Pseudovibrio sp. Tun.PSC04-5.I4: one gene and its partner. The main gene of each other region encodes a partner of the protein of the gene in region 2 in a complex. Links are inferred from orthologs where the notes say so. Each region holds a gene or a part of one and is shown on either strand. Other genes may lie near its edges. The genes, in order: dnaG and BLS62_RS09945.

What was found.
Region 1: the proteins of BLS62_RS09945 (region 2) and dnaG are in contact, whole or in part, in a crystal structure (PDB 2R6A), measured with the Geobacillus stearothermophilus proteins. The link is inferred for Pseudovibrio sp. Tun.PSC04-5.I4 from one-to-one orthologs. Residues at the interface, in WP_033016901.1 of Geobacillus stearothermophilus: Ser13, Glu15, Ala16, Gln18, Glu91, Leu92, Asp94, Ala95, Val96, Pro97, Thr98, Ala99, Ala100, Asn101, Tyr104, Tyr105, Ile108; in WP_049624496.1 of Geobacillus stearothermophilus: Lys456, Leu457, Leu458, Pro459, Ala460, Asn463, Ala464, Leu467, Leu535, Leu536, Ile537, Ala538, Gln544, Glu545, Asp548, Tyr549, His552.

What each region holds. Positions count from the first base shown.
Region 1 is NZ_FNLB01000006.1:3,917,823-3,921,113, reverse strand. The notes cover bases 15-2,985. They hold dnaG (DNA primase), read right to left. Parts: upstream 2,500-2,985; coding sequence 529-2,499; downstream 15-528. Other genes in these bases: BLS62_RS23490 (GatB/YqeY domain-containing protein), read right to left, coding at 2,679-2,985. In the rest of the region: more of BLS62_RS23490, read right to left, coding at 2,986-3,140. UniProt on the Escherichia coli protein: RNA polymerase that catalyzes the synthesis of short RNA molecules used as primers for DNA polymerase during DNA replication.
Region 2 is NZ_FNLB01000006.1:1,059,995-1,063,192, forward strand. Bases 287-3,164 are described here. They hold BLS62_RS09945 (replicative DNA helicase), read right to left. Parts: upstream 2,531-3,164; coding sequence 1,043-2,530; downstream 287-1,042. Other genes in these bases: alr (alanine racemase), read right to left, coding at 287-912; rplI (50S ribosomal protein L9), read right to left, coding at 2,866-3,164. Also shown: more of alr, read right to left, coding at 1-286; more of rplI, read right to left, coding at 3,165-3,198. UniProt on the Escherichia coli protein: The main replicative DNA helicase, it participates in initiation and elongation during chromosome replication. Travels ahead of the DNA replisome, separating dsDNA into templates for DNA synthesis.

The DNA of each region.
Region 1 (3,291 bases), 2.9 Mb from region 2 along the record:
TTAACGCAAAGTCCCTTAAACCTGACTTAACCTTGGCACCAAAATGTTTTCACGGAAATGACAACCCAAATTCATTCGGGCAGGACTACACACCGGTATCCCTACCGTTTTAGGCCGTATCCGGCACATTCCAGGCGTCGACAGCGCTGATTATCCGATTAAGATTTCGCCGCATTAAAGACATCTATGGTCTACGGGCGCTAACATCGGCTGTCTGACCTAGTGTATGTAGCTCGCCTTTTGTGATTCGCAAGTGTGATTCGGCCCGGTCAATCTGATTCTAGGGGATTTTGGACAGTTCATTACTTATTTTTCTGGATAACTTTGAAAAACAAGCACTCTCGCACACAACCCACCCCCGAAATATCATCCGCTACGTCAAGAGAGAAAGGCGCGACGCATCCGCGCATTCCCATAAAATTGCACCAATACCGACCGACAAAAAGCGTCTGCCAATAATCCAGAGAGACACCGCCCCAAACGGGATAGGGAGGCTGTTTGGCGCAACCGATTTTAAGGCATCCTGCTTTAACCGCGCATGGCAGCCTTGTTAAGCTTCATCTTGGTTCCACGCTCCGCCAGCTCCTGCTCATCTCGCAAGCAGTCTTCCCGACGGCGAGTTAAATCCTGCTTCAGAGCCTGAAAGCGGCTCCAGCTCTCTTCAGTCAGATTTTCTTCCATAGCCCGCGTTTCATGCTCAAGCTCCATCTCCAGCATCCGCAGCTCAAGCATATCCGCATAGTTCAGGAACAGATGTTCGACAAAATCTTCTGGAGGGTCTTCCTTGAGGATCTGAAGTCGGTTGGTCAACGTATCCCAGCGCTGCAACGTACTTGCCTTGCTGCTGTCTTCATCTGGCCTCGAACTGACAATCGCTTCCTGAAGGATTTTATAGAAACGCTCATCCAGCTTATTATAGATCTGCGTCACAGTCCCCTCAGCAAGGTCAGTAGCAATCCGAACAAGAGCCGTCATAAACATGGAATGAAGTTCATTGGAATATGTCAGCTGCGAGATCCGCTCAAAGTGGCGTTCAAACAGCTCCGGGAACATCAGACACATGGTGCAAAAACTTCGCTCAACCCCATAAGCAGGCGTATCAGGCGCCTCCATGCGAGCGGTCGAGGCTCTGTCTTCATCACCACCCTGTTTGTTGTTACGCCAACCGCCACCGCCGCCGCCTTTTTGCGCTGGACCACGATTTCGGCGACTTTCCTCATAAAACAAGTTCGAAAGCTTGAGGCGCAAATCCATCCGGTAGCGCTTTTGAATGCGCTCATCTTTGATGGTCCCCACAAGATCTTCAACGGCCTTTTCCAGCGCGGCTTTCCGTTCCGGCGTATCAATCCGGGCCTGACTGGTCTCGCGCTGCCAAACAACCTCCGAGAGAGGAAGCGCCCGCTCAATCTCGGCATACATGGCAGAGACGCCGCCTGCATTAATCACATCATCTGGATCTTGCCCGTCTGGCAAAAACGCAAACTGGAAGGATTTACCACTTGTCAGCGCTGGCAAAATACGGTCCACCGCACGGTGTGCAGCAGAAATACCGGCCACATCCCCATCAAAACAAATCACGGGCTCATCGGAAAACTTCCACAACCGCAAAATTTGGTCTTCGGTAAAGGCAGTCCCAAGGCTCGCAACCGTCCCTTTGATACCAACCTGCGAAAGGGCGATGGCATCCATATAGCCTTCCACCACAATCGCCTGCCCTGCATCAAACGCAGGTTTACGAGCACGGTGGACGTTAAACAGCATGGTTCCTTTGTGGAAGATCGGTGTTTCAGGTGAGTTCAGGTACTTGGGTTGCCCATCAGGGTCCATCGTACGCCCACCGAACGCCACTGCCCTGCCCCGCTCATCATGAATCGGGATCATCAGACGATTGCGGAACCGGTCATAAGATGGCCGACCGTCCTCTGGCTTGATGAGCAGACCAACCTCAACCAACTCAGCCTCAGTAACATCCTTGGCCAGAAGTGCTGTCTTGAGGTTATCACGGCCCGGAGGCGCAAACCCGAACTGAAACTCACTCAATGTTTCAGCGCTCAGGCCACGACGCTGCACATACTCCTGCGCAGATCGCCCCGCTGGAGACTGGAGCACCTGCTGGAAATAGCGCACCGCCATCTCACAGATATCCGTCAGGGAGTTCCGTTTTGCAGCCTTAAATGCCGCCTGAGGATCCGGCGCAGGCAGGCTGATTCCCGCCGAACTAGCTAATTCTTCAACAGCCTCTGGAAAACTTAGGCCCTCAGTTTCCATTAGAAACTTGAAATGATCTCCACTTTCACCACAGCCAAAGCACTTGTAGCGGTTCCGGCGCTCATCAACGTGGAAGCTCGGGGACTTCTCTGAGTGGAAGGGACAGCAGGCCCAAAAGTCACCTTTTCCGGGTTGCGATTTACGCCGATCCCAGGTTACACGCCGCCCCACCACGTCTGACAAAGAGACGCGATTGCGGATGTCCTCAAGAAATTGCTGATCGAAACGCATGGTAGTCCAAATTCCAAGTTGACCTGAAAGCAGCCGAGCTGAGGGATTCTAGCGGCGGATGGCCACAATAGCCAGCAAATCCGCCAATTATTGGATGTCAGCTTCTGTTTGACAGAAGAAAAAAGAAAAGCCGCATCTCACAAGACACGGCAGTCATAAAGCACTCCAGAATCCACTTGTTATTGTGGAGCGCGTAACATCTGTTTCACCAGGCAGCTGGCTTTGGCAAAGTCCATCTGACCCGGATAACGCACTTTCAACTCGGCCATGCAACGCCCCATATCGCGCAGACCTCGAGCTTCAACACATTCCACAACTGTCTGACAAACAAGCTTCATTTCGTATTCAGAGAGCTGGGATGGCAAGAATTCGCGGATCATATCCGCTTCATCGCGTTCCTGTGCAGCAAGTTCTATTTTGCCACAAGCTTCGCAATGAGCGCCCTCTTGTTCACGTTGACCAAGCATGGTCTGCAAAAGGGTCATGAGCTCTTCATCGCTCAAACCATCACGGCCTTGCTCACGCGCTGCGATATCGCGGTCCATGATGGCCGCTGAAATCAAGCGTAACGTGGCTGCACGTCTTTTGCTTTTGTCTTCCTGCGCTGCTTTCAGCGCATTGGATATCTTGTCTCGCAACATACTAAAGGAACCCTGACGCGGAAACTCAAAAAGAGGCTCTATAAGACAAACAAATAGACCTCGTCCTTATGATTTAGGCTAATTTCCCGTAATTCTCGCAGTATTATTTCTACACGAGTGATATTGACCAGAGAGAACCGTTCTCCTATGG
Region 2 (3,198 bases):
ATCAGAGTTCCCCACCAATCGGTGCAAGCCGTCTGCATAACCAATGTTTATGGTCGCAATCCGGCTTTTTCGCGATGTAACGCGAGAAGCCCCATAACCCACAGAATCTCCAGATGGGACATCCCTAAGGTTTATGATCTCAGCCCGAATATGCGCAACGGGTAACATTGGATTGGGCGTGTCAGGCGCAGGATTTCCGCCGTAAAGGGCGATCCCGGGACGAACCAAGTCGAATTGAAACTCCGGTCCCAAGAAAATACCGGCTGAATTGCTTAAGGATTTCCGCGCATCAGGAAACTGTTCGCATATGCGCAAAAACCGCTTTAGTTGCTTTCGATTCATTGGATGATCAGGCGTATCAGCACATGCAAGATGGCTCATGACCAGATCGACTGAGATTCCTGTGAGAGCCCTTGCAGATGCATTGAGTGAAATAGCATCACTGACAGCCATACCAAGGCGGTGCATGCCGGTGTCAAAATGCAAAGCAGCTCCAAGTTGCTGATTCTCCGCGCGCGCAAAAGAAGACCAATCGGCAACCTCTTCAAGACTACCTAAAACCGGTTTGAGATTGAAGTCGCGGTAAAGCTGTTCACGGCCATGGAAAAGGCCATTCAGGATAAAGATCTCCGCGAGGGGCAATTCTGCCCGCAGTTCGATACCTTCCTCAGGAAGAGCAACGAAAAAGACGCGTGCCCCAGCCTCAAAAAGTGCCCTGCCAGCCTCAGCTGCACCAAGCCCGTATGCACTGGCTTTAACAACAGCTGAACACGTACAACCATCTCCAACCCTGCCGTTGAGGTAACACCAATTTGCCCGCAAAGCAGTCAAGTCAATGGTCAGTTGAGCAGCTCCGCCAGCTATAATGGAAAATCGGTTTGGAGAAGGGGTGGCGGTATGTGTCACGTGCATGCCTTTAGATTCTTAAGATGCCCGACAGCCTACAGAAGATAGTGGCAATTAAAAAGCAAGACCCGGAGCACTACACAACTGATGCGCGTAACCCCGGGTCATAAAGCTTATCCAAAAGGATGAACCTGCGTTATTCCAACATCCGCTCAGGAACATGAGCGTCATCTGCAAGATCGGAGAAGCGAGTAAACTCGCCCTGGAACTGAAGATCGACAATACCAGTAGGACCGTGACGCTGCTTGGCGATGATAACTTCCGCCTTGCCGCGTATCTGTTCCATCTGAATTTTCCATTCTTCGGACTCAGGTGTTCCTTCCTGAGGTTCTTTTTTACCCATGTAGTACTCTTCGCGGTACACAAATAGGATCACATCCGCATCCTGCTCGATCGAGCCAGATTCACGAAGATCAGACATTTGCGGTCGCTTATCGTCTCGGTTTTCAACCTGACGAGAGAGCTGGGAAAGCGCGATAATCGGAACGTTCAGTTCCTTTGCCAACGCTTTAAGGTTGGTGGTGATCTCGGTAATTTCCTGTACGCGGTTGCCTTGGTTCTTGTTAGAACCGCTGAGCAGCTGAATATAGTCGACCACGAGTACGTCCAGCCCCTTTTGTCTCTTCAGCCGGCGGGCTTTGGAAACAAGAGACGCGATGGAAATACCACCAGTTTGATCCACATGCAGTGGAACGTGTTGCATATGCTGGGTTGCAGCAACAAGTTTTTCAAAATCAGCCTCATTGATGTCGCCGCGGCGAATCTTTGAGGAGGAAATTTCGGTTTGCTCGGAAATAATACGCGTCGCAAGCTGCTCGGCGCTCATTTCCAAGGAGAAGAAGCCAACAATGCCGCCGTTTACAGTCCGTAAAGAGCCATCAGGCGCTTCTTCAGTCTGGAAGTTCTGAGCAATGTTATAGGCGATGTTTGTTGCCAGCGAGGTTTTACCCATCGCAGGACGACCAGCAAGGATAACCAGATCTGAGGACTGTAAGCCCCCCATCAGTTTATCCAGATCCCGTAGACCGGTTGAAATACCTGAAAGCGCACCTTCTCGTTGGAAAGCTGCCGCCGCCATTTCAATCGTTTGTGTCAGAGCGCTGCCGAAATCCTGAAACCCACCATCAGACTTACCGGTTTCCGCCAGCTCAAACAGACGACGTTCAGCGTCATCAATCTGGGAGGAGGGTGGCATGTCGATCGGCGCGTCATAGGCGATGTTCACCATGTCTTCGCCAATGGTAATCAGGTTACGGCGGGTCGCAAGGTCGAAAATCGTTTTGCCGTAATCCTCTGCATTGATAACAGAGGTCGCATCGCCAGCAAGACGCAGAAGATATTGAGTTGCAGACAAGTCCGCAATCTTCTCGTCGGCTGGAAAGAATGTTTTGAGCGTAATAGGCGAGGCAATCTTGCCGGCCTTAATCAACGCTCCGCATTTATCATAGATATCCTTGTGGGGAGCTAAGAAAAAATGGCGTGCTTCTAGGAACTCCGAGACACGATAGTAGGTCTCGTTGTTTACCATGATGGCACCAAGAAGCTGGCGCTCTGCTTCGGCATTATGTGGAACCACTCGCATGGTCTCACTAGCCTTCTCTAATTTTTGGACTGTGCCCTTCATTGCGCCCCTCATGCCGCTTGGCAACTTGGTTACAGCTTAAACGCCGGCAGGAAAAGGGGCGGATGGCACCTTAAACCCAGTTCTTTAACAAATTAAAATCAGCGGGGAAAATTGCAGGTTGCCAATTGACAGCGGCCACTCTCCAAGCGTGAGGAAAGCTGAGAAATTTTATCTAAAATCAGCTGTATTCAGCGATTTTCGCTCCAACTACAATTATTAACTATGCGAATCTGGAGGGATAGAATCAAAGGAGTTTCTGCCGATTCTATCAGGGGGTGCGACAAAAAAAGGCAGGGTCTGAGACCCTGCCTTTTTTAAAGAGAACTGAAAAAAAATTATTCTTCAGTTTTTTCTTCAGTTTCTTCTTCTTCACCTTCAGCAGCTTCTTCAGAAGCAGCTTCGTCGCCTTCTTCCAACTCTTCGTCTTCGTCGAATTCAAAAGCGTCTGCTTCGCGACCGGTGAGGTCTTCACCAGCTTGCTGGCGCTGAGCTTCGTCAATAGAACGCGCAACATTGATGGAAACAACAACTTCCACTTCAGGGTGCAGCGTGATGACAACTTCATGCATGCCGATGGTTTTGATCGGGGAGCGCAAGGTAACCTGGGAACGCAGAGCGGAAAAACCGCCAGCAGTCAGGAGTTCTGAAATGTCGCGTGTTGCAACTGA